Regions from separate parts of the Streptomyces sp. NBC_00289 genome, predicted to be linked through region 1. Evidence: riboswitches for the same ligand, from Rfam matches in the RefSeq annotation. Region 1 holds a riboswitch; each other region holds the start of a gene.
The links. A riboswitch is a leader RNA that binds a small molecule or an ion and turns the genes downstream of it on or off. The one in region 1 is predicted to bind cobalamin.
Positions count from the first base shown of each region.

Region 2: it holds a riboswitch for cobalamin, as region 1 does, so the genes downstream of both, OG985_RS22870 (HoxN/HupN/NixA family nickel/cobalt transporter) here and OG985_RS06995 (CbtB-domain containing protein) in region 1, are expected to answer to the same signal.
Region 3: it holds a riboswitch for cobalamin, as region 1 does, so the genes downstream of both, OG985_RS32170 (prenyltransferase/squalene oxidase repeat-containing protein) here and OG985_RS06995 (CbtB-domain containing protein) in region 1, are expected to answer to the same signal.

Region 1 covers NZ_CP108046.1:1,407,685-1,417,933, forward strand. The annotation lists gene OG985_RS06980 (DUF1775 domain-containing protein) at 1-535, shown strand, start outside; gene OG985_RS06985 (acyltransferase family protein) at 772-1,935, opposite strand; gene OG985_RS06990 (CbtA family protein) at 2,446-3,210, opposite strand; gene OG985_RS06995 (CbtB-domain containing protein) at 3,236-3,457, opposite strand; cobalamin riboswitch at 3,496-3,643, opposite strand; gene OG985_RS07000 (histidine phosphatase family protein) at 3,754-4,332, shown strand; gene OG985_RS07005 (cation:proton antiporter) at 4,580-6,361, opposite strand; gene OG985_RS07010 (cytochrome d ubiquinol oxidase subunit II) at 6,386-7,423, opposite strand; gene OG985_RS07015 (cytochrome ubiquinol oxidase subunit I) at 7,423-8,901, opposite strand; gene OG985_RS07020 (SDR family oxidoreductase) at 8,938-9,777, opposite strand; gene OG985_RS07025 (GMC oxidoreductase) at 10,088-10,249, opposite strand, start outside.
Region 2 covers NZ_CP108046.1:5,040,073-5,050,321, forward strand. The annotation lists gene OG985_RS22840 (M24 family metallopeptidase) at 1-1,046, shown strand, start outside; gene OG985_RS22845 (DUF6445 family protein) at 1,062-1,754, opposite strand; gene OG985_RS22850 (DUF4142 domain-containing protein) at 2,047-2,739, shown strand; gene OG985_RS22855 (glycoside hydrolase family 13 protein) at 2,772-4,433, opposite strand; gene OG985_RS22860 (LAETG motif-containing sortase-dependent surface protein) at 4,799-5,719, shown strand; gene OG985_RS22865 (ArsR/SmtB family transcription factor) at 5,772-6,131, opposite strand; cobalamin riboswitch at 6,211-6,417, shown strand; gene OG985_RS22870 (HoxN/HupN/NixA family nickel/cobalt transporter) at 6,445-7,539, shown strand; gene OG985_RS22875 (nucleoside hydrolase) at 7,615-8,577, opposite strand; gene OG985_RS22880 (hypothetical protein) at 8,932-9,714, shown strand; gene OG985_RS22885 (GAF and ANTAR domain-containing protein) at 9,783-10,249, opposite strand, start outside.
Region 3 covers NZ_CP108046.1:7,103,605-7,113,853, reverse strand. The annotation lists gene OG985_RS32195 (glycosyltransferase family 4 protein) at 1-779, opposite strand, end outside; gene OG985_RS32190 (TetR family transcriptional regulator) at 988-1,623, shown strand; gene OG985_RS32185 (ferredoxin) at 1,857-2,129, opposite strand; gene OG985_RS32180 (aldehyde dehydrogenase) at 2,133-3,596, opposite strand; gene OG985_RS32175 (MBL fold metallo-hydrolase) at 3,781-4,806, shown strand; cobalamin riboswitch at 4,905-5,046, shown strand; gene OG985_RS32170 (prenyltransferase/squalene oxidase repeat-containing protein) at 5,158-6,396, shown strand; gene OG985_RS32165 (SCO2322 family protein) at 6,393-7,037, shown strand; gene OG985_RS32160 (energy-coupling factor transporter transmembrane component T) at 7,027-8,253, shown strand; gene OG985_RS32155 (ABC transporter ATP-binding protein) at 8,250-10,019, shown strand; gene OG985_RS32150 (ECF transporter S component) at 10,016-10,249, shown strand, end outside.

The DNA.
Region 1 (10,249 bases):
CGACACTGCCGGAGTCGTCAAGGTCCGTGTGGTCCTGCCCGAGGGCATCGCTCCCGCCGACGTGACGTACGGCGAGGGGCCGAAGGGTTGGAAGTTCACGGCCGGCGACGACGGCTACACCGTCGGGGGTCCGGAGCTCAAGGCCGGCGTGAACGCCGAGTACTCGATCGTCGTCAAGCAGCTTCCCGACGCGAAGGAGCTCACGTTCAAGACTCTGCAGACCTACAGCGACGACCGCGTCGACCGCTGGATCGGTCTGGACGAGGACGGCGAGAACCCGGCGCCCGTCCTCAAGTTGAAGGCCGCCGCCCCCGGGGCGAAGCCGGTCAGCCCCTCTCCCGGTGCGAGCGAGTCGGCGTCCGCGGCGCCCACGCCCGAGGAGACCGAGCCCTCGGCCTCCCCCGCGGCCCGGGCCGAGGAGAAGGACGACGACGGCATGTCGGCCGGTGCCTGGATCGGCATCGGTGCCGCGGTGGTGGTCGTGGCAGGCGGCGCCCTCTATCTCGTACGGCGCAGGGCCGGCGCCCAGCAGTAGCAGGCACCGAGGCCCTCGGCCGGTCGTCGCCCCTCGTTCGTGCGGTGCTCTTCGCCCGCCGGGTGATCGGCGCGGCACGGCCGAGGGCCTCCCTCACCAGCCGCCGCAGTCGACGTCCTCGGCGACGACCGCTCCGGGAGGGCCGCCCTCTGCCGGCCACCAGCCACCGGCGGCCGACCCCCCTGCCCCGCCCCCGGACCTCGGCCCCCCGGGCCCGGAAGGCAACACATCGCCCGCTACGCGCTCTTGGCGCACGCCTCCGCGGCCACCGCGTTGGCACTGGGCGCGGGTGGCGGTGACGGCGTCGAGGTGATCGTCGTGGCGGCTCGTGCGGCCGTCGGGCGGCGGACGCGTCGGCCCCGGCGCTGGAGCGGCGCCTCGACGACGACGTACGACAGCAGGGCCATGACGGTGGTCAGCACCACCGTGACCGACAGCCGCCCCTCCCGCACACCCAGCGAGGCGAGCAGGCGCACGACCGGGTAGTGCCACAAGTACATGCCGTAACTGAGGTTACGGCCCGCCCAGGCCAGCGGCGCCATCGACAGCATCCGTGACAGCCATCCGCCCGGGCACAGTTCGAGTCCCGCGACGAGCGTGGCGGACACCGCCGCGACCGCCAGGAATCCGGCGGTGTACCAGGCGGCGGTCCATCGGCCCTCGTCGGCGGTGACCGGAACCTTCCAGGCGGTGAGGCACAACAGCGCGAGTGCCGGCAGGGCCAGCCGGCCGGTCCACGTGCGCAGGCTTTCCAGCCGGGGGTCGTCGGCACGCAGCCGGGCCAGGACCAAAGCCACCAGGGCACCGGCGAGCAACTGGTCGGCGCGGGCGTCCGTGCCGTTGTATATGCGGTGCGCCGCGTCGGGGTTCCACAGTGCGTACCGCCACAGCACCGGCAGGGCGCACAGGACCGCCGTGCACACCAGCACCGCGCGGGCCCGGAACCACCGCAACAGGAACAACAGGGCCAGCGGCCACAGCAGGTAGAACTGCTCCTCCACGCTCAGCGACCAGGTGTGCGCCAGCGGTCCGGTCACGTCGGAGTAGACCCCGGCATCCCCGGCACGCACGATGTTCACCACGAACAGCGCCGCGAGTCCGGCGGCCGCCGAGGCGCCGTCGAACGCCCACAGCGAGGTGGTCAGCGACAGCGCCACGCAGGCCGCGCACACCGCCAGCAGGGCGGGGACGAGTCGCAGCCATCGCCGCCGGTAGAAGCTGCGCAGGTCGATGCCGCCGGTCCGGGCGTGTTCGGCGACGAGCAGCCGGGTGATGACGAATCCGCTGATGGTGAAGAAGACGTCCACCGCGACCGATCCGCCCGGCAACAGGTCCGGTTCCACGTGGTAGAGGAGGACCATCGCCACCGCGAGGGTCCTCAGACCGTCGAGCCCGCTCACGCGGCCGCCGCGTGTGGCCGCCGACGGGAAACCCCCGCCGGGTGTCACACGTCTCGACGACTCCTTCGACTCGGGGGCAGGCCCTGGGCTTTTCTTGTCCACCTCCGCATCCCGGCCGCCGACCGTCACTGGCACGTTCACTGCCCTGCTCATGAAGAGGATCGCTTTCCACCGCCGACTGCGCCGCTCGAAAGCGTCCTGCTACCCAGCGATCCGCACGTCACACGGGCTCGGTTCGCGCGCCGTTCACCTGCGGTGCCGCCCGACACGGCATCCGCCGAGGCCGGAGCACCCGGCCACGAACCGCCGCGCGTCCACCCGGGAGACGGCGGGTTACGGCCCGAAACCCCGCCCCTGGTGCGGCGCTTCCGGCTCTCGGTGCGCTCGCCGTGAATGCCGGGCGGCGACGGCACCGTTCCGTACGGCCGTCCGGAAAACAGCGATCCGGCCCCGCACAGGAAGTGCGGGGGCCGGATCGCGGTGTCGGGTTCGCCCTGGCGGGGCGATGCCTCAGTGCGGTACGGGGGTGGTTCGCGTACCGGCGCCCTCCGCCGCGGCGACCGCGGGCTTGGGTGTCAGCACGCGTTCCGCGAGCACCCCGAAGACCAGCCCGAAGGAGGCCCACAGGGTCAGTTGGATGGCGAGGGCCGCGAGACGGAACTGCCAGAGCAGGCTCGCCGAGAAGTCGTTGGGGACTTCGTTGACGGCCGGGAGAAAGGCGTACGCGAGACCGACGGCGAGGACGAAGAACGCCCCGGCGGAAAGGCTCGCGTTCCAGTTGCCCAGCCGCGGTGCGAGCCGTTTGCCCAGGATCACGGTGGCGACGGCCAGCAGGACGCTGAGGAGCATCATCAGGAAGTACAGGGTGGTGCGCTTGCCGATGGTGTCCGGGTCGCCGACGGACGGGGGGTTGGCCGGGTACTTCAGGAACGGCACGACGTAGACCGCGATCAGGCCGGCGGCGGCCAGGAGCAGCGCGCTCGCCCGCGGCCCGAAGCGGCCGATCCGGCCGAGCGCGAAGCAGTACGCGAGGGCGGCGATGCCGCCGAACGCGACGCCGTAGAGCAGCACACCGGTGCTCAGACCACCGGTGGACTGCATGGTGCGGCTGACGGCCTCCATGCCGTGCTCGTGGGAGTGCGCCTCCTCGTAGGCGATGGCCGAGTCCACGCGAGGCTCGCCCAGGAAGTAGGCGACGACGAGGGCGAGCAGGCCGGCGGCGAGGCCCGCCAGCATGCCGCGGACCAGGAGGTTTCTGACGGTTACGGAGTTCATGGGCTCGTAGGCTCCGGCTCGGCCGTCAGTGGCAGGGGAAGCCGAGGAGGTGGCGGGCGTCGTGCACCCACTCGTGCACGTTCTCACCGCTCACCACGGAGGTGGCGCCCTGCTCGGCGCCGACGAAGTAGAGCAGCACCAGCATCAGGATGCCGAAGAAGACCGCCCACGGAGCGATCGCGCCGATCGGCAGCTTGGCGGGAAGGGCGGTGGGGGCAGCGCTGGGCTGCACGGTGGACTGCGCCATGGCAGGACCTCCTGGGGGAACTCGCGTCCCATGTCGGTGGTGCACAAGACGACGGCCACGGGTCTGACTCGCCCGCTCCCGCCGTCCCGTGTCGGGGCGGCAGTACCGGACTTACAGTGGCGCGACCGTGCCGGACTCCCACCGGCTTCCGCAGTACCGTCGTCGATATCCTCGAGAACGTACCGCGTCACGAGGGTGCGGCCAAGGGCGCGTAGAACCTCCGGGGGCGCGTCGGCGGTATCGCCATGGCGAGAATTCCGTGCGGCGACCGCGTTGTTGACCATGAGAGCAGGCACATGACAAGCAGAGTGACGTTGATCTCACCCGCCGTCAGCCGGTCACTGCGCGAGGCCCGTTTCGACGACGGCTGCCCCCTCGACGAGACGGGAGCGGCGCGTGCCCGGTCGGCCGGAGACACCCTCCGACCGCCTGACCGCGCCCTGTTCTCACCCACCGTGCGCTGCGAGGAGACCGCGTCGGCACTGGGTCTTGACGCCGCCCCGGTGCCGGAACTGGCAGGGCTCCGCGTGGGCCGATGGCAGGGACGCACCCTCGAGGAGGTCAGCGCGGACGAACCCGATGCGATCGCCGTCTGGATGACCGACCCGGCCTCCGCGCCGCACGGCGGTGAATCGGTACGCGAGCTCTGCGACCGCGTGACGGCCTGGCTGGAGACAGCCGCACACGCCGCGGGCCGCACCGTCGCCGTGGTGGAGCCGGAGATCGTACGAGCTGTGGGAGTACGCGTCCTTGGGGCGCCCGAGTCCGCGTTCTGGCGCATCGACGTACCACCGCTGACCGCGACCACGGTCAGCGGGCGCTCCGGACGCTGGAACCTGACGGTCGGACAGCCGCTCGGGAGACTGGAGCCGTGACTCGTCGGCCCGCCCGAAGAGCCGCCACCCCCGACCTGATCACTCGCTCGGCCACCTAGGCCGTGGCCGGTGCGCTCGTGGCGCCGTTCGGCCGCTCTGGCCTACGGCGCCGACCCGCGCACCTGTCCGGGCGATCGTCTGCGGCGCGCACCGCACGAGGGCCCGCGGTGCGAGCTGTCCCGGCGTGGGGCCGAAGCCCCCTTTCACGCGCGGACCGCGCGCTGTCCCACCGACACGCACACCGCGTTCAGCGCGCCCGGCCCGCGCCCGGAACCTGAGCGGGCGTCAGGAGGACCAGTATGTCGCCCTCCTCGGTGGCGGTCGGCCCCTCCTCGGTGACCGGTACCAGCCTGCCGTCACCCCGGACGACGAAGACGACCTCGTGTGCGTCGGACGGGCGCGGGTCGGAGGCGGGCTGTGCGCGGAAGCGGGCGCCCTGTTCGTGCCGGGCCGCGAGGGCGTGCGGGGCGAGCTCGGGACGGAGGACGGTGTCCTCGGCGGTGTAGAGGGCGACGACCCCACGGCTGTCCCGGGGCGGGCTGATGCGGCGGACCGGGCCGTCGACGCTGTCCCGCAGGGCGACGGAGGCCAGCGCGTTGAAGTCGTCGTCGTCCGTGAGGAGATAGACCGAGGTGACTCCTTCCCACCGCGCCTGGGGATCGGTGGCCGCGGCCATCAGCTCCCCGGCGGCCAGTTCGAGTCCGGCCTCCTCGACGAGGGCCCTCTCCCGCGCGGACCCCGCCCACATCAGCACGTCGATCCCGGCGTCGCGCAGCGCACGGGCGAGGTCGACGACCCAGCGATCGCCACCCACCAGCAGGGGCCGGTCCCGCACGGTCCGCACGACGCCCAGCCTGACGGCCACCGGCTTCGCGGTCAGCGCGTAGACGACGACCGTTCCGACGATCACCAGGAACGTGATGGGAAGGATCTTGTCGGCGTCGTCCAGTCCCGCCGAGGCGAGCCCGGCGGAGAACGTCGTCGCGGTCGACGCGGCGACGATGCCACGGGGAGCCATCCAGCCGACGAAGGCACGCTCGCTCCCGCTGAGATCCGACCCGATACCGGCGAGCAGCGCGACGAGCGGCCGGACGACCACCACCAGCACGATGATCAGGACGACGGTGGGGAGCAGCACCGGCACGAGGGACTCCGGGGTCACCGTGGCCGAGATGGAGATGAACAGCAGGCCGATGATGAGCTGCACCAGCGTCTCGAAGAACGGCCGACGGGCCGGGATGTCGAAGCCGGGCAGGTTCGCGACCGCCAGTCCGGCGACGATCGCGGCGATGAGCCCCGAGTCGTCGTACGCCATGTCGCAGCCCGCGGAGATCACGACGACCGTGGCCAGCTGGGCCAGCGTGCCGAGCGTCTCCCCGAGGCGCAGCAACCTCAGCGTGCACCACAACAGCACGGTGCCGACCGCCCCGCCGGCCAGCCCGACGGCGATCCCGGCGATGAAGGAACCGAAGCGGAAGTTGCCGGTCTGCAGTCCGCCGGACAGAAGGGAGTGAAAGACGACGGCCCCGAGGATGCCGCCGACGGGGTCGACCAGGGATCCTTCCCACACCAGGACCCGTCGCACCTGCTCCGAGGGTCTCACGTGCTCCAGCAGGGGTCCCACGACGGTGGGCCCGGACACCACCAGGATCACACCGAGCATGCTGGCCACGGCCGCGGGCACCCCGAACAGGGTCAGCCCCAGGCACATGACCGCGGCCCAGGTGAACACGACGCCGAGCACCAGGAGGCGTACCACGACGCTGCGCGTGGCGCCCTTGAGGTGCCGCAGGTTCAGGGCCAGTCCGGCGTCGTACAGGATGATGGCCACCGACAGCGAGACCAGGACCGAGAAGTCCGGGCCCACGAGCTTGTCGGGATGGACGACGTCGGTGAGGGCGCCGGCGGCGAACCCGGCCGGCAGCAGCACCACCAGAGCCGGGATCCGCAGCCGGCTCGCCAGGATCTGCGAGGCCACGGCGAGGCCCACGGTCAGGGCCATGCCCAGCAGAACGTCGTTCTCGCTCACCGCGCGCCTGCCAGGGCCATGGGGTCAGCCCTCGTCACCGGCGGCTCCGCGCCGCAGGTCCGCGTCCGTCAGGGCCTCGAGTTCACCGTGGGTGTCCATCCAGTAGAGCAGGGCCACCGCGGGGAAGATCAGGACGACCGCCACGAGGGTGACGATCCCCAGCCAGCGAAGCGTCGTGCTCGCGCCCGCGCCTTCGGCGACCGTCAGCGAGGTCGGGATGAGGTAGGGGCGCTGCGCCATGCCCCAGGCGATGACGGCGCAGGCGACGGTGCCGACCGCGGCCACGCGGGACCAGCCGGCGGAGGACCGGATCAGCAGCCAGGCGGTGGCGAGCGCGCCCAGCACCGAAAGGACGACGAAGACCAGTCCCACCCCGTGCGTCAGTCCGTGCCACACATGGGGCGCGTCCGAGTGCGTCACCACGAACGTGATCACGGCGAGAACGCCGAGGACGGGCAGGGCGCCCAGGGCCCGGCGCCGGAAGTAGCCCTCCAGATCCGGTGCGGAGAACCGACGGGCGTCGGCGGCGAGGAAAACCGCGCCGAGCAGCGCCGTCGCCGCCACGGCGAGCAGCCCGAACAGCAGCGAGGTGGGGTTGGCCCAGGCGTCCGCGGACGCCTTCGTCCCCTGCTTCACCCGGCCGGACGCCACTCCGCCGACCGCGGCGCCGAGGAAGAACGGCGTCAGGAGCGAGGAGACGGCGAACACGGCGCCGTACAGACGGCGGCCCGCCAGCCGCCGGGCCGCCTTGCGCAGGGCGAACCCCGCCCCGCGCAGCACGATGCCCAGGCCTGCCAGCGCCAGCGGCAGCCACAGCGCCGTGAAGACCTGCTGGAAGAAGGCGGGGAAACCCGTCCACATGATGACCAGCACGAAGATCAGCCACACGTTGTTGACCTCCCACACCGGAGCCATCGCGTGATCGATCAGCCGACGGGGGCAGCTGCCGCGCCTGGTCCCGCCCGCCGTCAGGTCCCAGAATCCGGCGCCGTAGTCGGTGCCGCCGGCGCAGGCGTACGCGGCGACGGCGAGCAGCAGCACGACGGCCATGACATCGGCCATCACTCTCTCTCCCCCTCGGGCGGGGTACTGCCGTCGGCGGGCCGGGCTGCCGCCGCGGGCACCGCGGAGCGCGGCCCGTACGGGGTGTCCGTCTCCGGGGCCTCCGCCGGCCCGCCTACCGCACGCGCCGCGTCGGCGAGGCGCCAACGTCCGCGCATCTTCAGCAGCACCGCGAGGAAGGACCCGAACACGAGGACGTACATCACCACGACCAGGGTGAACAGAATCCACAGGCTGCTGGAACGCGTCGACGTCACCGCTTCGGCGACCCGCATGTTCTCGTACACGATCCAGGGCTGGCGGCCCACCTCGGTGGTGATCCAGCCGCACTCGACGGCGACGACGGAGGCCACGCCCGCGATCGCCGCGCACCGGAAGAACCACGGCGAGGCCGGCAGTCTGCGGTGGCGCAGCCACACCCACGCGTACCAGAGGGCGAGCAGCAGCAGTACGGAGCCGATGCCGACCATGATGTCGAACGCCCAGTGGGCGATGGTCGCCTGGGCGGGCGTGGGCCGGTCACTCGCGGCGACGGAGGTCAGTCCGGTCACCTTGGTGTCCGGACGGAAGCCCGCGAGGATGGAGTCGAGCTGCGGGATCCGGATGCCTCCGGAGATGCTCCCGTCCGCGTGCAGGCGGCCGAACAGGTACTCCGGCACATGGGTGTCGGTCTTCCAGACGATCTCCATGGCGGCGAACTTCACCGGCTGCTTGTGGAACACCTGCCGGGCGATGGAGTCGCCCAGCATGAACTGCACGGGGGTGCAGACGGCCGCGACGGTGAAGGGGACGGCGAAACCGAGCCGGTGGTAGCGGTCCCTGCGGCCGCGCAGCCAGCCGACGGCGTAGACGCCGGCCACGACGTACCCCGCCGTCACAAGCATCGCCACGACGAAGTGCCAGTACTCGGGGCCGAACATGGGCGTGAAGATCGCTTTCCAGATGTCCACGTCGACGGGATTGCCGGCGGAGTCCAGGCTGAAGCCCCGCGGGGTGTTCATCCAGGAGTTCGCCGCCAGGATGCCGAAGGCGCCGAGCAGGGCCGCGAGGGGCAGGGGCAGCCCGAGCAGGAAGTGTGTCCGGGCGGGAAGCCTCCGCCAGCCGTACAGGTAGATCGCGATGAGAACGGATTCGAGGAAGAAGGCCCACGCCTCGACGCCGAACCCGATACCGAAGACATCTCCCCACCGCCCCATGAGACCCGGCCACAGCAGCCCGAACTCGAAGGACAGCACGGTGCCGGTGACCACGCCGATGGCGAACTGGACCGCCATCACCGCCGACCACCGCCGCGCCAGCAGCAGCGCCGTTCGGTCCCCGCGGCGCAGACCGTAGCCGTGCAGGATGAGGGTGATCAGCGGCAGCGCCACGCCGAGGGGGACGAGGATGATGTGCGAGGCGAGGGTGAAGGCCATCAGGGATCTGGCCGGGAGCATCTGCGCCGGCGCGTCGGCCAGCAACTCGACAGTCGTGTGCATGGAGAACTCTCCGAGGGCCGGCGCGGACGGGACGAGTCAGCCGCCGGTGGCGAACCCGGGGAACAGAGTCATCCCGCCGTCCACGTAGAGAGTCGTCCCGACCACGTAGTCCATGAGGTCGGAGGCCAGGCCGACGGCCGCGTGCGCGATGTCCTCGGGGTCGCCGACACGGTGGTAGGGGATCAGCCGCAGCAGGTCGTTCTCGGCTTCCGGCGTCTGCCAGGCGCTGCGGTTGATGGGGGTCTTGATGGCTCCCGGCGCGATGGCGTTCACGCGGATCTTCTTCGGGGCGAGTTCCTGCGCCAGCGTCTCCATCATCATCTGCACACCGCCCTTGGAGGCCGCGTAGTTGACGTGGCCCGCCCACGGGATGATCTGGTGCACCGAACTCATGCAGATGATCTTGCCGGCGGCCCGCGAGACCTCCGGGACGACCCCGCGCCGCACGAACTCCTTGGCCGCCTCACGGGCGCACAGGAACTGCCCGGTCAGGTTGACGTCCAGGACCTTCTGCCACTGCGCGAGCGTCATCTCGGTGAACGCGGCGTCCCGCTGCATGCCGGCGTTGGCGACCAGGATGTCGATCGTGCCGAACTCCTCGACCATCCGTTGCGTCATCGCGACGACCTGGTCCTCGTTCGAGACGTCCGCCTCGTAGGCGGCAGCCCGCACACCGTAGGACGCGATCTCCTCGACGACCTTGTCGGCTTCCTCACGGCCGGCCACGTAGTTCACCACCACGTCGGCCCCGGCCCGTCCCAGGGCGACGGCCGTGGCACGGCCGATCCCGGAGTTCGCGCCGGTGACCAGCGCCTTCTGGCCCTTGAGCAGATGCGCGGGGACCACACCTTCGGGCGCGCCCTCGGTGGAACTCACGATGCTCTTCTCCTCCGCCGTCCGACCCTCATCGCCCCCGGCCACGGCCGGGGGTTTCCAGGGCCACACAACCACCGTGGCCGGGAGCGGCCAGCCGTGCGGGGCTCGGGTTGGGCCGAGCGGCTGGGTGATTCGCCCGGTCGGCGGGTCGCCGATGTCCTACGCCGGTGCTGGTGCCGTACGCCGATTCCGGTGCCGTACACCGATTCCGGTGCCGTACGCCGATTCCGGTGCCGTACGCCGATTCCGGTGCCGTTCGCCGGTGACGTACCGGTGCCGTACGGCCGGTGCCGTCGCTTGTGCCGTCAGGTCAGCCGAGTCGCTCCACGAGGTGGTCACCCACGCGCAGGGCGTTCGCGATGGCGGTGAGCGACGGGTTCACCGCGCCGATGCTCGGGAAGAAGCTCGTGTCGACGACGTACAGGTTGTCCACGTCGTGCGCCTTGCAGTTGACGTCCAGGACGGACGACTG
Region 2 (10,249 bases), 3.6 Mb from region 1:
CCGGGCTCGCGGGCCTGCTCGTCACTCCCGGCCCCGACCTGGTCCGGCTGTGCGGCTACCGGCCCGCGGCGATCACCGGCCGCCTGACCCTGCTGGTGCTCACCGCGGACTCCGACCCCCGTCTGCTGGTACCGGCGGCGGAGCGACCGGACGCCGAGGCCGCGCCCGGGGCGGGTGCCCTGCGCACCTTCGTCTGGCAGGACGGCCAGGACCCGTACGCCGCCGCGGCCGGACTGCTGCGCCCGCACGGCCACTACGGCGTCTGCGACTCGACCTGGGCAGTGCACCTGCTGGGGCTCCAGGAGGCGCTGCCGCTGACCACCTACCGGCCGCTGACCGTGGTGCTGCCGATGCTGCGCGCGGTCAAGGACGAGCACGAGGTGGCGCGGCTGGCGGCGGCGGGCGCGGCGGCCGACGCGGCGTACGCGGAGATCCTCTCCGTACGGTTCGCCGGGCGCCGGGAGGCCGACGTGGCCGCCGACCTGGCCCGGCTGCTGCGCGAACACGGCCACAGCCAGGTCGACTTCACCCTGGTGGGCTCCGGCCCCAACGCCGCCGATCCGCACCACGAGGCGGGCGAACGCACCATCGAGGCCGGCGACATGGTGGTCCTGGACTTCGGCGGCCTGCGCGACGGCTACGGCTCCGACACCACCCGCACGGTCCACGTCGGCGAGCCGACGGAGGAGGAGCGGCAGGTCCACGACATCGTGCGGGCCGCGCAGCAGGCGGCCTTCGAGGCCGTACGACCCGGTGTGCCCTGCCAGGAGATCCACCGGGTGGCCCGCACGGTGATCGAGAACGCCGGTTACGGCGAGCGGTTCGCGCACCGCACCGGCCACGGCATCGGCGTCACCACCCGCGAACCGCCGTACCTGGTCGAGGGCGAGGAGCAGCCCCTGGTGCCCGGCATGTGCTTCTCCATCGAACCCGGCATCTACCTGCCGGACCGCTTCGGGGTGCGTATCGAGGACATCGTGACGTGCACCGAGGACGCCGGGCGCCGGCTCAACACGACCCCCCACGAGCTGGCGATCGTGTCCTGAGCCCGCGTCCGTTCCTCACGCCATCCAGAAGAAGACCGCCGTCATCCGCTTCTCCTCCAGTGTGGATCCGAAGTAACCGGTCGCGCTGTGCACGAGGTTGGCGCTGTAGAGGAGCAGCCGGTTGTACCGGTGCGGCACGCGTACGTCCTCCTCGAAGGCGTCGGCGGCGACGTACCGGGTGCCCAGCGCCTCGACGAGGTTGTTGTGCGGGGCCTGCACGACGTTGCCGCCGAGCCGTCCGCCCGGCAGGGACTGCCGGTGGAAACTCGTGCCGCAGTCCCTGGGCACGCCCGGGTTGAGGTAGAGAACGGCCGCGTACCGGCACAGGGCCCGTGAGTCGGTGTGCGGCCGGGGCTCGCTCTCGCCCTCGCCCACGACCTGTACGCAGTTGTGGTTGAGCGTTCCGCCGCCGGGCGCCCGCTGCACCCACAGCTTCCCGGCCCCGGTCGCCTGCCGCACCAGCCGCTCCACGCACCCGAGTTCGGCCGCGTCGAGACCGGGCATGGCCCGCAGCCCCGGCCAGGCCTCCGGCTTGTCCGGGTGGCCCTCGATCCAGTCGTCCTTGGCGAGACAGCGCTCCCGGACGGCGTCCGGGTCGGGCAGGACGTCGTCCAGGACCCAGTAGTCCCGCCCCTTGGTGGGCTTCCGGTAAGGAAGGACGGGGAGGATGGGAAGAGCCGTGGGGACTCTGGGGAGCTGTGGGGGCATGCGGCCGAATGTAGGGCGGGAGATCGTCTCGACTCTCCCGCAGCGCGGTCAACGTTCCGTCAACTTGCCTGTCCACTGAGCGACTTATGCGCGCTTTGACCGCTCGTGCCGGACCGGCCCGCACGCCCGGATGAGGCCCTCGTCACAGCCCCCGCCTCACTCTTTACCAAATCAAAAGGTTTCCGCGGTCGCCCCCCTCGTACTTCCCTGTGTCCGACCCGCCCACCGGCGGGACCGCCACGGGGCAGGAGGCATGGTGCGCTTTTCGCGGAACGCGACGGGAACGATCTTCGTGGGCGGGGCCCTCGGTCTGACCCTGGCCGCGCTGGCTTATCCCTCGATGCTGGGTCTCAGTACCGTCTCCAGTTCACCGGACCGGATCATCGCCCAGACGCAGTGGGGGCCGCTGACGGAGTCGGACCGCGACTTCGTGGTCAAGGTGCGCGCGGCCGGGCTGTGGGAGTACCCGGTGGGGCAGATCGGCCTGCAGAAGGGGACCACCAAGGGGGTCCTCACGGCGAGCCAGCACCTTGTCGACGGGCACGCCGGCCTGGACGCCACCTGCCGCAAGATCGCGCCCATGCTCAACATCACGCTGCCCAACGTGGCGAGCCCGCAGCAGCAGGGCTTCGTGTCGCAGCTGAGCGCGGACACCGGCAAGCAGTTCGACATCGACTTCGCCAACATCCTGCGCATCACGCACGGCTCGATCTTCAACACGGTCGCGAAGGTCCGCTCCACCACCAAGAACTCCCTGGTGCGGGCCCTGGCCGACCAGGCCAACGTGACCGTCCTCGACCACATCACGGTCATGGAGAAGACCGGACTGGTCAACTTCGACCAGTCCCTCTTCACCCAGACCACCCCGCCGAAGCTGCCCAAGTCGGACCTGACCCCGCCGGCCCCGCCGGCCGGCCAGCCGGAGGTCGTCCTGACCCCGCCGCCCAACAGCACCGAGACGCCGAAGCCACTGCCGACCTCGTGACAGCGGGGGGCCCGGGCGGCCCCTCGCCCGCCCTACCCGCCGAGCCACACGGTCGTGTCCGGTCCCAGCAGACCGCCCTCCAGCGGCCCGCTGGTCAGCAGCACCTCCCCGGCCGGCACCGCGACCGGCTCGTCCGACAGGTTGGTGACACAGCGCCAGCCCTCGTGCCGGGCGAAGTGCAGGACCCCGGGCAAAGCGTCGTCCGCCCAGGCCAGCCCCTCGCCCTGGAGCAGCTTGCGGCGCAGCCGCAGGGCCGTGCGGTAGAGCTCCAGGGTCGAGCCCTCGACCCCGTCCTGCGCCTCGACGGCGTACGACGCGAAGCTCTCCGGCTGCGGCAGCCAGGCCGCGCCCGCCCCGAAGCCGTACGACGGTCCGGTCCTCGTCCACGGCAGCGGGACCCGGCATCCGTCGCGTCCCTTGCGGACCCGGCCCGTCTGCTCCCAGACGGGGTCCTGGAGAACCTCGACGGGCAGGTCGGCGACCTCGGGCAGACCGAGTTCCTCGCCCTGGTAGACGTACGACGATCCCGGCAGCGCCAGCATCAGCAGCGTGGCCGCCCGGGCCCGGCGCAGGCCCGCCACCGGGTCGACGGCGGGGGCGTGGCCGCCGGACAGCAGCCAGGCGTTGTCGTCGGTGCCCGGCGGGAGCAGGAGGCGGGAGGCGTGCCGTACGACGTCGTGGTTGGACAGGACCCAGGTGGCCGACGCTCCGGCCATCGCGGCCGTGTCCAGGGAGTCGGTGATCACCTGGCGCAGTTCGGTCGCGTCCCAGGGGGTTTGGAGGTACTCGAAGTTGAAGGCCTGGCCGAGTTCGTCCGGCCGGGCGTACAGCGCGCGCCGGGCCCCCTGCACCCACGCCTCGGCGACCGCGGTGCGGGGCGGGTGGTAGTCGTCGAGGACGGCGCGCCAGTCGCGGTAGATCTCGTGGACCTCGTCGCGGTCGTAGAAGGGGTGGGAGCCGGGCGGGAGGCCGGCGAGCGTCGCCTCGCCGCTGACCTCCGTGGCGCCGAGGTCGCGCAGCGGCTCGCTCAGGTCCTTGGCCAGGCCGTGCGCGACGTCGACGCGGAAGCCGTCGACCCCGCGGTCGGACCAGAAGCGCAGGGTGGTCCGGAAGTCGGCGCGGATCTCCTCGTTGTCCCAGTTCAGGTCGGGCTGCTGGGGTGCGAACAGATGCAGGTACCACTGGCCGTCCGGCACTCGTCGCCAGGCGCTGCCGCCGAACACGGACTGCCAGTCGGTGGGCGGCAGTGCGCCGTGGGTGCCGCGGCCGTCGCGGAAGACGTAGCGGTCGCGGGCGGCGGAGCCGGGTCCGGCCCGCAGGGCCTCCTGGAACCAGACGTGCTGGTGCGAGGTGTGGTTCGGCACCAGGTCGACGATCACCTTCAGGCCCAGCCGGTGGGCCTCGGTCGCCATGGCGTCGAAGTCGTCGAGGGTGCCCAGGCGCGGGTCGACGTCGCGGTGGTCGGCGACGTCGTAGCCGCCGTCGGCGAGTTCCGAGGGGTAGAAGGGGCTGAGCCACAGGGCGTCGACGCCGAGCGCGGCGAGGTGGCTCAGGCGCCCGGTGACACCGCGGATGTCGCCGAGCCCGTCGCCGTCGGCGTCGGCGAAGCTGCGGGGGTAGACCTGGTAGACGACGGCCTGCCGCCACCAGTCGGGGTCCTTGCTGGAGAGGTCGGGCGTGGTGCGAACGGTCACGCGTGCTCCTCCGCGGTGTGTACGGGCGGGTGCGTTGCGAGCGGGTGCCTGCTTTGTGGGCGGGTGCTGCGCGGGCGGGTGCTTTGTGGGCGGTGCTGTGCGGGCGGGTGCTTTGTGGGCGGTAAGGAGAACCCTGTCCACTTGGCCGGAAAAGTGAACATCCAGCCTGTCTCCGCGCGGTCCGGAGGGAGGTATTCCCTGTGTGGGGGAATTGTAATGACTGGCTCAACCACCTTTGTATCGCCGCAGGTTGACAGCCCTGAGCCAGGAGATCCACGATGTGCGCACGCTGTGGCGCATGTGACCAATGGGCCCAGTGTTTCTTCGGGTTACTCACCCCCCGCACACGCCAAGATGGGATACGCATGTCCATAGCGAGACGTGTCACCGTGCGCCGCCTGCTGGGGACGGGCGTCGCGACGCTCGCCCTCTGTACCGCCTCCGTCGCCGCCGCCTCCGGCGCCTTCGCCACCGGTACGCCCGGCGGCGACGGCTGGAAGTCCGCCGACGGCTACCAGCCCGGATCGGGGGCGGGCACGGTCACGGAGACCGACCGCTGCCAGTTCTCGCTCGACGGCACCGACTTCTACGACTCGGTGAAGGTGGACGACCAGAACCTGCGGCCCACCGACGACGGCAAGGTCCACGTCAAGGTCCGCACCGCCGGCGACGCCACCACCTGCACCGCCTCCCTGGCCTCCTACCTCGCCCACGGGTCCAGCTTCCGCACCTCCGGCGAGCAGGTCTTCGTCGACTTCGACACCGTGACGGTCAAGCCGGGCCAGACCGAGTCCCTGGACATCGCCGTGCCGGACGCGGGCTGCTACGCGCAGATCGACCTCTACCGGGGTGCGGTCAGGTTCGACGGCAAGCTCGACGCGAAGGACGGCTTCGAGCACGGCGACCTGCCCAAGGGCCCGGACCGCCCGGTCATCAAGGACAAGCTGATCGCGGCCTGGAACGGCGGCACGAAGGACTGCACGACGGCTCCGCCCGAGACGCCGTCCACCCCGACGGCCCCGGAGTCCTCCGAGCCCTCCCAGCCGGCGGAGGAGTCCACGCCGCCGGCGAGCGAGACGCCGTCGACCGAGACCGGGACCCCGACTCCGGCCGCCTCCGAGTCCACCACCGCGCCGGCCACCACGCCGAACGGCGGCGGTGACGACCTCGCCGAGACCGGCGCGAACGGCAGCACGGGGCCGATCGCGATCGGGGCGGCGGTGCTGCTGGCCGGCGGCGCGGGCCTCGTGGTGGCCACCCGCCGGCGCCGGAGCACGCGCGCGTGACCCTTCCAGGGGGCGGCCTCCGCCCCCTGGAACACACACCGGGGGCCGAGCCTCACCCGTCGGAAGGACCGAGAGGCTCGAGCAGGGCGGCGACGGTTTCGTCGACCAGCCTGTAGCGCACCACCCGTCCCTCCCTCTCCCCCTCGACGACCCCGGCCGCCCGCAGCAGCCTGAGCGCCTGCGAGACGGCGGGGTCGTTCGTCCCGGTCGCGATCGCCAGGTCGGACACGGCCAGCGGTCCGGTGCGGTGCAGGGCCAGCAGCAGGGCCAGCCGCCGGGGCTCGCCGAGCAGGGCGAAGCGGTCGGCCCAGGTGCGGACATGCGCGGGGTCGCCGATGGCGGCGACGGCGTCACACACGCGGTGACCGTCGATGGTGCGCCGGTCCGCGCGGTCGGCCGGGACGAGATGCATACCGCCATCCTCGCAGGCGCACTGTGTGATCTTCCATACCTGCGCAGGTGCGCAGCTATGCAGTGGACCGCCCGCCGCCCTACGGTGGTCGGGCCGTGGTGCTCGGGAAGCCGGTGACGACCCCTCAGGGGTCCATGCCGGAGCGGCCCTCGCCACTGTGATCGGGGAGTTTCCGGCCCACCGTCCCGCGAGGGACAGCCACTGGTCGCCGCAGGGTGACCGGGAAGGCGGGCCGGCGGCGTACGACCCGTAAGCCAGGAGACCGGCCACGGCATCTCACGAAGTGATCCACGAGGTGCTGGAGCGTGACCGCATGACCCTGCCCGAACCCGCCCCGGCGTCCTTCACGTGGCGCCGGGAGGACACCGTCAAGACCGCCGGCCTGCTGGCGGCCGTCGCCGCCCTGCACGTCGTCGCCTTCGGCATCCTCTTCCTGCTCGTCGTCCCCGAGCACTACGAGGTCGGCACCAGGGCCTTCGGCGTCGGACTCGGCGTCACCGCCTACACGCTGGGCATGCGGCACGCCTTCGACGCCGACCACATCGCCGCCATCGACAACACCACCCGCAAGCTGATGGCCGACGGCAAACGGCCGGTCTCGGTGGGCTTCTGGTTCGCGCTCGGCCACTCCAGCGTGGTGGTCCTGCTCGCCGCGCTGATCGCCGGCGGCACCCGACTGGCCGGCCTTGTCATGAACGAGGGCTCGCGCACCCACCAGACCCTCGGCTTCATGGGTACGACGATCTCGGGGACGTTCCTCTACCTCATCGCCGCCCTCAACCTGGTCGCCCTGCTCGGCATCCTGAAGGTCTTCAAGGCGATGCGCGCGGGCACCTACGACGAGCGGGAGCTCGAACAGCACCTGGACTCCCGGGGGTTCATGAACCGGATCCTGGGCCGGCTCACCCGGTCCATCAGCCGCCCCGGCCAGATGTACCCGCTCGGCTTCCTCTTCGGCCTCGGCTTCGACACCGCCACCGAGGTCACGCTGATGGTGATGGCCGGCTCGGGCGCGGCGGCCGGGCTGCCCTGGTACGCGATCCTGTGCCTGCCGCTGCTGTTCGCCGCCGGCATGAGCCTGTTCGACACCCTCGACGGCACCTTCATGAACTTCGCCTACCAGTGGGCCTTCTCCAACCCCGTCCGCAAGGTCTTCTACAACCTCACCATCACCGGGCTGTCCATCGCCGTCGCCTTCTTCATCGGCACCATCGAACTGGTCGGCGTCCTGCACGAGAAGCTCGACCTGAGCGACGACCTCAGCGGCTGGGTCGCCGGCCTCGACCTGGACAACGTCGGCTACGTCATCGTCGGCCTGTTCGTGGTGGTGTGGGCGGCGGCGGTGACGTACTGGAAGGTCGCCAAGGTGGAACAGCGCTGGGCGGTGCGGCCGGCGGACAGTCGCTAGGACAGCTGCCGGGACTCCCCGGGTCTCCCCGGTTCTCCGCCGGCTCTCCGCCGCGACAGCCTTCCAGCGGCTTCCTCAGACGCCCTCGACCGTCGTCAGCCACAGCTTCACGTACCGCTCCGCGTCCACGCCCAGGCCGACGTCCACCAGGGCCTGTTCCCGTACGCCCTCGTGGATCTCGGACTCGCCGGGGCGCGGGCGGCGGTCGACGACGGTCTGGCCGCGGGTCGGGCCCGGGGCCAGGGACACCTCGACCGGCAGGCGTTCGGTGGTCAGCCCCTCCGGGTCGACGACCGCGCAGACCGCGCCCGCGTCACCGAGGCCGCCCGTGGGGGTGGGGTCGCCGGAGGTGGCCGGGTCGCGGTGGGCGAGCAGTTCACCGGCCAGCCGCAGACGGGGGTCCCCGCTCGCGCGCAGCCGCTCCACGTCCGCGGCCGGGACCAGGACCTGCTTGAACACGTCGAGGCCGTACATGGTGATCGGCACGCCCGCGGTGAGCAGGACGGCCGCCGCCTCCGGGTCGTGCCACACGTTGAACTCGGCGACCGGCGTGGCGTTCCCGGTCGCCACCGCGCCGCCCATGAACACGATCCGCTCGATGTTGCGCACCACCTCCGGGTGCGTGCGCAGGAGCAGCGCAATGTTCGTCAGCGGTGCCGTCGGGATGAGGGTCACCGGGCGCGGGGAGGCGAGGATCTCGCGGCGCAGCAGCGTCACCGCGTCCACGTCGACCGGAACGCGGGTCGGCGCGGGCAGCCCGAGGTCGCCCATCCCGTCCTGCCCGTGCACGTGCCGGGCCGTCCGCACGGGCTCGATCAGCGGCCGCTCGGCACCTCGCGCGACCGGGATGCCGGGCGCTCCGGCCTGCTCCAGCACGGTCAGGGTGTTGCGGACGACCCCGTCCACGTCCGTGTTCCCGGCCACGCAGGTGATCGCGCGCAGGTCAAGGCCGGGGTGGCGGACGGCGAACAGCAGGGCGAGGGCGTCGTCGACACCGGTGTCACAGTCGATGATCACCGGGATGGGCTGACCGTTCACGCTGGAGCTCCTGTTCCTACGACCGACTCGGCACGGGGTACTACGGAACCGACCCTACGCAGCCTGCTGCGGTTCCCGGCCACCCATGGGCACGGCGGGGGGCGCGCGAGGCGGTGCGGGCGGGAGGCCGGTGCGGGCCCGAGGGCGGCACCGACGCGAGGCCCGCACCGACGCGAGGCCCGCACCGACGCGAGGGCGGCACCGACAGCACGGCGGCGCACGCGCGAGGGTCGTCTTTCGGCTGTCCGGGGTGGCGGTGGTAACCCGGACGGACCGTCTCGCTGGTGGGGTGATCGGCGTGGTGGTGCTGTGGGAGCACGTACTGGATCTTGGCCGCGCGCAGGAGGCCCCTCGATGACCCGTCCCCCGGCCCGCCTCCTCGTGTGCGCCTCGGCGCTCTGCCTCGCCGGAGCGCCGAGTCTCACCGCCTGTTCGCCGGGCGGCCCCGACCGGACTGCGCCCCGCGCCTCCGCCACGACCGGCCGGTCCGCCCCCGCCGCCTCACCCTCCCCCAGCCCTGGCACCGCGCTCACCTCGGCCCAGGCGGAGGCCGCGCTGATCACTCCGGCCGACCTGGGGGAGCCCTGGACTCCGACACAGGGCGCCGCGACCTGGCGGGACACCCTGCTCAAGGCGACGGCCGACAACCCCGACTGCGGGCGGCTGCTCGAGGCGGTCTACACCGAGGATCTGTTCGGCCCGCGCAACCCGATCCGCGCGGTCGCCGGTCTCGACGACGGCATGGACGAGGCCCAGCTGCGCTACCAGGTCATCGCCCACGACCCGGCGGACGTGGACCGCACCCTGGCCTGGCTGCGGTCGCTGCCGCAGAAGTGCGGCCGGTTCACGGCCGCGACCGCCGGGGGTGCCGTACAGGGCGGGCAGGTGACCGAGGCGGCGCTGCCGCCGGTCGGGGACGCCCGGGAGGGCCTGCGGATCACGCTGGCCGGCGAGAACGCCGACGGCGAGCCCACCGCGCTCACCCTGGACCTGGCCGCCGTCCGCGTCGGCGACGACGCGATCGTCCTCACCAACGGGGGCCTCGGCACCGTGTCGCAGGAGGTCACGGCAGCGGTCGTACAGCTGGGCACCCAGCGCCTGACGGAGGTCCGCAGACAGGCACGACTGGAGGTCTGAGCCGAGCGGACCCTCCGGGCTTCTCGGCTCGGGCCACCCTGACCGCGTCCGTGTCCGCCGCCCGCGGCTCAGGAGCGCTTCGTCGCCTCCTGCAGGAGGTCATCCGGCACCAGTGTGCGTTCGGCCAGGGCGCGGGCGATCGACGTGAGGGTGGTCCGTTCCCTCTCCGCGTGGCGGCGCAGCATCTCCAGTGCCTCGGCGAGGGAGACGCCCGCGTACTCCGCGAGCAGCCCCTTGGCGAGTTCGACGGTCGCCTTCGCCGAGACCGCCGCCTGGAGGGACGTCAGCAGGTCCTGCGGGCGTCTGGACTCGGCGGGCCAGTGGGTCAGGGTCAGCGCGACGATGTCGCTCATGCCCTGCGCCACGGCGATGTCACCGTCCGGCAGGGCGTCGCAGCGCCGGTTGGCGAGAGCCACCGCGCCGATCGCCGTCCCGTCGAGCCGCAGCGGCAGGGCGTGCACGGAGAGGTAGCCGGCCTCCAGGGCGTGCGCGGTGTACTCGGGCCAGCGGTCGCCGGTCCGCAGGTCGTCGGCGG
Region 3 (10,249 bases), 5.7 Mb from region 1:
CGCGGGACCGAGGGGTCGGGCGAGAACAGGTCGGTGTCGGCGCCGATGTGGACGACGTGGATGCGGTCCTGACGCACGCCCAGGTCGTCGATGATCTCCTGCCGGGACGTACCGGAGACGGTGAGCACCGACGGCAGGCGGCGGGCGACGCGCTTCTGCATGCGCGTGAAGGCGTACCAGCGCCGCACGGACAGCCTGCGCCGCCGGCTCTCCGCCGCGTCCAGGTCCAGCCGGCGGTCCACGGTGATGGGGTGGTGGATGGTGGTGACCAGGGGCGCGCCGACGTCACCCAACAGGCCGTAGCCGAGCGTCTGGTTGTCGTGGATGACGTCGAAGTCGCCGCGCCGGGCACGCAGTTGACGGCGGGCGCGGAGCGAGAAGGTGAGCGGTTCGGGGAAGCCGCCGGTCCACATGGTGGCGACCTCGAGCGCGTCGATCCAGTCGCGGTACTCGCCGCGCCCCGGGGTGCGGAAGGGGTCCGGCTGCCGGTAGAGGTCGAGGCTGGGCAGTTCGGTGAGGCTCAGGCCTTCGTAGCCCTCGTCGAGGACGGGGTAGGGCTGGGAGCCGATGACCTCCACCCGGTGGCCCAGGCGCACGAGTTCACGCGAGAGATGCCGGACGTAGACGCCCTGGCCGCCGCAGAACGGGTTTCCCTTGTAGGTGAGGAGTGCGATGCGGAGCGGTCGCTCTCCCCCACCGGCCGCCTCGCTGGAGCGGGAGCGACCCCCACCGGCCGCGAGGTCGTCCGGAGACCCCGCCTGACTGGCCTCAGCGGTCACTCTGGGCCCCCTTCTGCCTGCACTGTCCCGCGACATTACGCCGGGCGCTAATCTAGAACAAGTTTCAGACTTGATCGTTCAGGAGGCTCTGAATCTACCGGCAGGTAGGGACACTGTGAGCAGTGGATCAGGTGATTCACGCCACGGCACAGGCTCCTGCCATGCTGTCCGATCACCAGCCCTCACCGACCGTCACGGAACGAGATCCATGCCTGCGCAAGCCAAGCCGGCCAAGGTGGAAGCCAGTACCGCGCGAACGGCCTCGGCGTCCCTCACCGAGCGTCAGGAGGCGCGCCGGCGCCGCATCCTGCACGCCAGCGCCCAGCTGGCCAGCCGGGGCGGCTTCGACGCGGTGCAGATGCGCGAGGTCGCGGAGTCCTCCCAGGTCGCTCTCGGCACCCTCTACCGCTACTTCCCGTCCAAGGTGCACCTGCTGGTGGCCACGATGCAGGACCAGCTGGAACACATGCACGGCACGCTGCGCAAGAAGCCGCCGACGGGCGAGACGGCGGCCGAGCGGGTCGCGGAGACCTTGATGCGCGCCTTCCGCGCCCTGCAGCGCGAGCCGCACCTGGCGGACGCGATGGTCCGCGCCCTGACCTTCGCGGACCGCAGCGTCTCCCCCGAGGTCGACCAGGTCTCCCGCCAGACCACCGTGATCATTCTGGACGCGATGGGCCTGGACGACCCGACCCCTGACCAGCTCTCGGCGGTCCGTGTCATCGAACACACCTGGCACTCGGCCCTGATCACCTGGCTCTCGGGCCGCGCCTCGATCGCCCAGGTGAAGATCGACATCGAGACGGTGTGCCGGCTGATCGACCTGACGTCGACGGACGGGTGACGGGCGCCACCACCACCGGCGCCTCGCCACCGGGGCTCACTCCTCCGGTGCCGGCGGCACCGCCGCGTCGACGTGGCGGCGGCGGTGCGCGCCACGGTCCGCGGCACGCCACCACCGGCGCCTCGCCACCGAGACCCACGCCTCCGGTGCCGCCGGCACCACAGGCGCCTCGCCACCGAGGCTCACTCATCCCGTGCCGGACGCCCTCGCCACCGGCACCTCGCCACCGAGGCTCACTCCTCCGGCGGGAACACCGCCTCCCCGCTGCCCAGCAGCGAGATCATGATGGCCTCCACGGGGCAGCTCTCCGCCGCCGCGAGGACCTTCTCGTTGGCGTCGGACTCCGGCTCGACCGGTCGGGACTGGCGGGCGGTGTCCAGGCGGAAGCCGGCCGGGGCGTGATGGACGCACTGGGCCGAGCCGATGCAGAGGGAGCGGTCGACCTCGACCTGCCAGCGGTCGCCCGCCCCCACAGTCGGCTGCGCTCGCGCGGGAGGTACGCCCATCGCTCAGCCCTCCCAGCCGGCCGGGAGGTGGATCATCTTGTGTTCCAGGAACTCGCCGTATCCCTCGGGCCCGAACTCCCTGCCGAGGCCGGAGTTCTTGTAGCCGCCGAAGGGGCCGAGCATGTCGAGGCTGAAGGTGTTCACCGAGTACGTGCCGGTACGGACCTGGCGGGCGACCTCGATGCCGTGCTCGACGTCGGCCGTCCACACGCTGCCGCTGAGCCCGTAGTCGGAGTCGTTCGCGATCTTCACGGCCTCGGACTCGTCGCCGTAGGGGAGGAGGCAGATCACCGGTCCGAAGATCTCCTCGCGGGCGATCCGCATGGAGTTGTCCACGTCGCCGAAGAGGGTCGGCTCGACGTACCAGCCGCGGTCCAGGCCCGGCGGACGGCCACCGCCGGTGAGGATCTTGGCGCCCTCCTCCTGGCCGATGCGGATGTAGTCGAGGTTGCGCTGTTGCTGGCGCCTGGCCACCAGCGGGCCGACCTGGGTCGCCGGGTCCAGCGGGTCGCCGACCACCAGCGCGCTCGCGGCCTGGGCGAAGGCGTCGGCGAACTCGTCGTAGCGGGAGCGCGGCAGCAGGATGCGCGTCTGGGCGACGCAGGCCTGGCCGTTGTTCATCCAGGCCGCGGAGACGATGCCGGGGACGGCGGTGGCGAGCTCCGCGTCCGGCAGCACCACCGCCGCCGACTTGCCGCCCAGCTCCAGGGTGACGCGGGTGAGGTTGCGCGCGGCGACCTCCATCACGCGTTTGCCGGCCGCGACCGAGCCCGTGAAGGAGACCTTGTCGACGCCGGGGTGCCCGACCAGGTACTCGCTCACCTCGCGGTCCGCCGGGAGGATGGAGAGCACGCCCTCCGGCAGGCCGGCCTCCCGCGCGATCTCGCCGAGGATGTACGCGTCCAGCGGCGACTCCGGCGACGGCTTGAGCACGACCGTGCAGCCGGTGAGCAGCGCGGGCGCGAGCTTGGCGGCGGCCACGAACTGCGGGACGTTCCAGGGGGCGACGGCCGCGACGACTCCGACCGGCTCGCGCCGCACGAGGATGCGGCCGAGGACGCCGGCGCGCTTCTCCTCGTAGGTGAAGTTCCGCGCGACCGTGATCGCCGCGTCCCACACCATCATCGCGCCGAGGGCCTGCGCGAGGACGCTCCAGGAGTACGGCGACCCGTTCTCGGAGGAGATCACGCGGGCGATCTCCTCGTGCCGTACGGCGATGGCGTCCTTGATCCGGCCGACCACCTCGATCCGCTCGTCGAGCGTCATCCGCGGCCAGGGTCCCTGGTCGAAGGCCCGGCGGGCCGCGGCGACCGCCCGGTCCACGTCCGCCGTGGAGGCGTGCGGGACCCGGCCGATGACCTCCTCGGTGTGCGGGGAGATCACCTCGATGACGTCCTTGCCCAGGGGGTCGGTCAACTCCCCGCCGATGAACAGCTGTCCGTGTTCCACGAGCTCGAGCTCGGTCATGGCGACTGCCTCCCGGGGCCGTTCCGGCCACTTCTCTGACGATCCATCAGATTCTCGGATACGAAGACTGATACCAGTTCCGTTCGCCGGAGTCCACGGACGGGACGTCCACGGGAAGGTCGGCTCGGGCTCCCATCGAAACTCGTTCTAGTTATAGTGACCGGAACGCGGCGATTGGGGAGCCATGACGCAGGTGTACGACCACGGCGGCGGCGTACGGTCCATCGAGGTCCCCATCCCGGACAACCCCCTGGGCCACACCCTTGTCTACGTCGTCGACACCGACCGCGGCCCGGTGCTGATCGACACCGGCTGGGACGACCCCGCCTCCTGGGACACCCTGGCCGAGGGACTGGTGGCGTGCGGCACCGCGGCCGGCGAGATCCACGGTGTGGTGATCACCCACCACCACCCCGACCACCACGGCCTGTCGGGCCGCGTCCGTGAGGCCTCCGGCGCCTGGATCGCGATGCACGCGGCCGACACGGCCCTCGTACGGCGGGCCCGCTCCACCGGCCTCGACCGGTGGTTCACCTACATGTCCGCCAAGCTCGCGGCCGCCGGCGCCCCCGAGACCCATGTGGCCCCCCTGCGCGCCGCCCGCCCCAGCACCCTGCCCGGCCTCTCCCCCGCCCTCCCGGACCGGGAGATCGTCCCCGGCGAACTCCTCGACCTCCCCGGCCGCCGGCTGCGCGCGATCTGGACCCCGGGCCACACGCCCGGCCACGTCTGCCTCCACCTGGAGGAACAGCATCCCGCCCGACTCCCGGGCCACGGGCGGCTGTTCTCCGGAGACCACCTGCTTCCCGGGATCACCCCGCACATCGGCCTCTACGAGGACCCCGACGACGCCACCGTCACCGACCCGCTCGGCGACTACCTCGACTCCCTGGAACGCGTCGGCCGCCTCGCCCCCGCCGAGGTACTCCCCGCCCACCAGCACGTCTTCACCGACGCGGCCTCCCGCGTGGGCGAGTTGCTCACCCACCACGAGGACCGCCTCACCGGCCTGCTGACCCTCCTGGCCGACCCGCTCACCCCCTGGCAGCTCGCCGAACGCATGGAGTGGAACCGCCCCTGGGACCAGATCCCCTACGGCTCGAGGAACATCGCCGTGTCGGAGGCGGAGGCCCACCTGCGCCGCCTGGTGAAACTGGGGCGGGCGGAGGCGGTGCCGGAGAGCGACCCGGTGACGTACGTGGCGGTGTGAACCACGCGCGCCGGTGGGTGCGTCGCCGACGGGCCGACCGGCCCCCCGTCACCGGCACGCGCCGAATCCACCCGGCACACAGGCGGCCCTCAGGGGTCTTGTTACGGGCCGGTAGAGTGGCGGCGTCGTCATCACACCCGTACGGGGGGAAGCCGGTGCAATTCCGGCGCTGACCCGCAACCGTGAGCCGTTCGCCAAGGACGGTGAGCCGGATCACCCCGCGCGGTACGTGACCGGCTCAACGCGCATCGGCAGCCGGCCGGTGTGCGGCACCGTCGAGGTTTCACGGAGCCGAGCCGCCGGGGTGTCCCGTGCTGCCCGGCTCTCCGCAGGAGAGGGCACCCGCCGATCATGAACGTCCGCCGCAGCGCCGCGGTTCTGGCCGCCATAGCCGTGACCGGCGTGGCCTCGCCCGCCGTCGCCGCCGATCCGTCCCCGTCCGCGTCGCCGTCGGTGGCGCTGCCGTCCGGGCTGTACGGCACCACCGACCCGCAGTACGACGGGGTCTGGCGGCAGTCGCTCGCCCTGCTCGCCCAGAAGACCGTGGGAGTGAAGCCCGCCGCCGAGGCCGTGGACTGGCTGGCTGGGCAGCAGTGCGCGAGCGGGGCGTTCGCGCCGTTCCGTGCCGACACCGCCAAGGCCTGCGACGCCAAGCTGCTGGTCGACAGCAACAGCACGGCCGCCGCCGTACAGGCACTGGCCGCGCTCGGCGGGCACGAGGCCGAGACCGGCAAGGCCGTCGGCTGGCTGAAGTCCGTGCAGAACAAGGACGGCGGCTGGGGCTACGCCCCGGGCGGGCCCAGCGACACGAACTCGACGTCGGCCGTCATCGGCGCCCTCACCGCCACCGGCGAGAAGCCCGCCGACGTGGTGAAGGGCGGCAAGTCGCCGTACGACGCCCTGCTGAAGCTCGCCCTCCCCTGCGACGGGGACGGGGCGGGCGCCTTCGCCTACCAGCCGGACAAGAAGGGCAGGCTCGCCGCCAACGAGGACGCGACCGCCGCGGGTGTGGTCGGCGCGCTGGGCAAGGGGCTGGCCGGGGAGTCCGTGAAGCCGACCGACGCGCCCGTGACGTGCGAGGACGCCAACGACCCCGAGCAGGCGGCGAACAACGGCGCCGCCCACCTCGTACAGGCCCTCGCCAAGGACGCACATCTGACGTCGGCTCTTCCCGGCTCCGAGGACCAGCCGGACTACGGCAACACGGCCGACGCGGTCCTCGCCCTCGCCACCGCCGGCCACGGCGAGAAGGCGGCCGACGCGATGCGCTGGCTGGAGGCCAACTTCCAGAAGTGGGCGCGTCAGGGCGGCCCGGCCGCGTACGCGGAGCTGATCCTCGCCGCGCACGCGGAGTCCTCCGACGTGCGCGACTTCGGCGGCCAGGACCTGGTGAAGCTCCTCAACGCGACCGGCCCCACGCCCGCCTCCGTCCCCGCCGTCTCCGCCGCCACGTCGGACGGCGCGAAGAGCGACGAGAGCAGCCGGGGCGACGACGGCCTCAACGTGTGGTGGGTCGTCGGTGTCGGTCTCGTCGCCGGCATCGGCATCGGCATCCTGATCAGCGGCCGCAACAGGAGGCGGCAGCCGTGACGCGCCGCCGCGCCGCCGTACTGCTCCTCGCCCTCTTCCTGCTGGGCAACGCGACCCAGGCCCGGGCCGCCGGCTATCGCTACTGGTCCTTCTGGGACCGCACCGGCGGTCACTGGACCTACGCCACGCAGGGCCCGTCGACCAGCCGCCCCACCGACGGCGACGTCCAGGGGTTCCGCTTCTCGGTCAGCGAGGACTCCGGCGACTCGGCGCAGCCGCGCGGCGCGGCCGACTTCGCGTCGATCTGCGCGCGAACGCCCGCGGCGGACGGCAGGAAGCGGGTGGCTCTCGTCGTCGACTTCGGTACGCCGGCGGACGCCCCGTCCGGCGAGACCCCGCCCTCGGCGCGCACCGCCTGCGCCCGGGTGACCTCGGACGCGACGACGGCCGAAGCGCTGGCCTCGGTGGCCAAACCACTGCGCTACGACGCAAACGCCCTGCTGTGCGCGATCGCCGGCTACCCGAAGACGGGCTGCGGGGAGCAGGTGGCGGCCGGCGAGAGCAAGCACGCGAGCGCGAAGCAGAAGCCTGCCACGAACGACGACGGCCCCTCCCTCGGCCTGCTCGCCGGTGCCGCGGTCGTGGCGGTGCTCGGCGGGGCGGCCGTATGGCAGGCGAGGCGGCGCAGGAATGCGCCGTAGGCCCCGGCTGCCGGGCTTCGAGGGGAACGGCTTCGAGCGGAAGGACTTGGGACGGCCGGACCTCGGGCGGCCGGGCCCCCGACGGGTCGGCGGGGCGCTGCACCCCGGCGCGTGGTGGCTGTGGGCGCTGTCCCTCGGCACCGCGGCCACCCGCACCACCAACCCCCTCCTCCTCGCCCTTCTCATCGCCACCTCCGCCTACGTCGTGGCCACCCACCGCCCCGACACCCCCACCGCCCGCTCCTACACCGCGTTCGTCAAACTCGCCCTGGCCGTCCTCGCCGTCCGCCTCGGTTTCGCGGTCGTCCTCGGCTCCCCCGTCCCCGGCACGCATGTGGTCGTCACCCTGCCCGAAGTGCCGCTCCCGCACTGGGCCCAGGGCATCCGCCTCGGCGGCAGGGTCACCGCGGAGGGCCTCCTCTTCGCGCTGTACGACGGCCTGAAACTGGCCACGCTCCTCATCTGCGTCGGCGCCGCGAACGCCCTCGCCAACCCGGCCCGGCTCCTCAAGTCCCTGCCGGGCGCCCTGTACGAGACCGGCGTGGCCGTGGTCGTGGCCCTCACCTTCGCCCCGAACCTCATCGCCGACGCGCAGCGGCTGCGCGCCGCACGCCGGCTGCGCGGTCGTCCCGACCGGGGCGTACGCGGCCTACTGCATGTGGGACTGCCGGTCCTGGAGGGCGCGTTGGAGCGCTCCGTCGCCCTCGCCGCCGCGATGGACGCCCGCGGCTACGGCCGCAGCGCCGACGTGCCGCCCACGGTCCGCCGTACCACCGCCGTCCTCACCCTGGGCGGCCTCCTCGGCGTCTGCGCCGGAACGTACGGCGTACTGACCGCGGCCGGCGGCACCTACGGCCTCCCCCTCCTCCTCGTCGGCCTCGTCTGCGCCCTCGCCGGCCTGCGCCTCGGTGGCCGCCGCTCCCTGCGCACCCGTTACCGCCCCGACCGGTGGGACGCGCGGGCCTGGCTGGTCACCGGGTCCGGCGTCGCGGTCGCAGCGCTGCTGACCCTCGCCGCCGCCGGCGACCCCGAGGCACTGCATCCCGGTGTGGTCCCCCTCGTCGCCCCCACGCTGCCCATGTGGCCGGCGGCGGCCGTACTCGTCGGTCTGCTCCCGGCGTTCGTCGTGCCCACCGCCCGGGCCGACTCCGGTACCCGGCCCGCGCCCGCCGCCCCCGCGTCCTTCGAAAGCCCCTCCCCCAAGGAGCCGTCGTGATCCGCTTCGAGAACGTCTCCGTGACGTACGACGGCGTCCCCGAACCCACCGTCCGCGGCGTGGACTTCGAGGTCCCGGAAGGTGAACTCGTCCTCCTCGTCGGCCCGTCCGGTGTCGGCAAGTCCACGATCCTCGGGGCGGTCAGCGGCCTCGTCCCGCACTTCACCGGCGGCACCCTGCGCGGCCGCGTCACGGTGGCCGGCCGCGACACCCGCACCCACAAGCCTCGCGAACTCGCCGATGTCGTCGGCACGGTGGGCCAGGATCCACTGTCCCACTTCGTCACGGACACCGTGGAGGACGAACTCGCCTACGGCATGGAGTCGTTGGGCCTCGCACCGGACGTGATGCGCCGCCGCGTCGAGGAGACCCTCGACCTCCTCGGCCTGACCGGCCTGCGCGACCGCCCCATCTCCACCCTCTCCGGCGGCCAGCAGCAACGCGTCGCGATCGGTTCCGTCCTCACCCCGCACCCCCAGGTCCTGGTCCTCGACGAACCGACATCCGCCCTGGACCCGGCCGCCGCGGAGGAGGTCCTCGCGGTCCTCCAGCGCCTCGTGCACGACCTCGGCACGACGGTCCTCATGGCCGAACACCGCCTGGAACGCGTCATCCAGTACGCCGACCAGGTCGCCCTCCTGCCGTCCCCGGGAGCGGCGCCGGTCCTCGGCACCCCGGCCGCCGTCATGGCCGTGTCCCCGGTGTACCCGCCGGTGGTGGACCTGGGCCGGCTGGCGGACTGGTCGCCCCTGCCCCTCACCGTGCGGGACGCGCGACGCCGGGCACCGGCACTCCGTGAACGGCTGACGGAGCGGGCGGAGGCGGCAGAGCGGGCTGAGGCAGCACAGCGGGCGCCGGCCAGGGAAGAGGCGTCGGCCACGGCGGAGGCGCAGCGGGCGGAATCGACCTCACCGCCACCCGCACCCAAGGCACTCCGGCACGCACCCTCCCGCTGGTGGCGGCGCCGTCACCGGCCGTCCGACTCCGCGAGGTCCGCACCCGTGGCACACGCTGCGCACGCGGCCGAGGTCCGCTCCCTCGCCGTCCGGCGCGGTCGCGTCCAGGCGCTGCGTCACGTCGACCTGACCGTCACCCCCGGGGAGACGATCGCGCTCATGGGCCGCAACGGCGCCGGCAAGTCCACGCTGCTCGCCGCACTCGTCGGACTCGTGGAACCCGCGTCCGGTTCGGTGCGGGTCGGCGACGCCGTACCGCATCGCACGGCGCCCCCCGACCTCGTACGCCGCGTCGGCCTCGTACCGCAGGAGCCGCGCGACCTGCTGTACGCCGACACGGTCGCCGCCGAATGCGCCCACGCCGACCGCGACGCGGGCGCCGCCCCCGGCACCTGCCGGGCCCTGGTCTCCGGCCTCCTCCCCGGCATCGCCGACGACACGCATCCCCGTGACCTCTCCGAGGGGCAGCGGCTCACCCTCGCGCTGGCCGTCGTCCTGACCGCCCGTCCTCCCCTCCTCCTGCTCGACGAGCCGACCCGCGGCCTGGACTACGCGGCGAAGGGCCGCCTGGTCGCGGTCCTGCGCGGCCTCGCGGCCGAGGGGCACGCCGTCGTGCTGGCCACGCACGACGTGGAACTGGCCGCCGAGCTCGCCCACCGGGTGGTGCTGCTGGCCGACGGCGAGGTGATCGCCGACGGTCCGACGGCGGACGTGGTGGTGGCCTCCCCGTCCTTCGCCCCGCAGGTCACCAAGATCCTGGCCCCGCAGAAGTGGCTGACGGTCGCGCAGGTCAGGGAGGCGCTGGCATGACCGCCGCCCCCGCCTCCGTCCCCCAGGCCCGGCCCGTCCGTCTCGGCCCGCGTTCGCTCGTCGCCCTCGCGCTCGTCAGCGCCGTCGGCGTGGCCGCTCTGACCTGGCCGTTCCTCGCCCCGCCCGCCTCCCAGCTGAACGCCCACGCCCAGGACGCCCCCTGGCTCTTCGCCGGCTTGCTGATCCTGCTCGTGGCGGTGGTCACCGCGACGATCTCCGAGTCCGGCCTC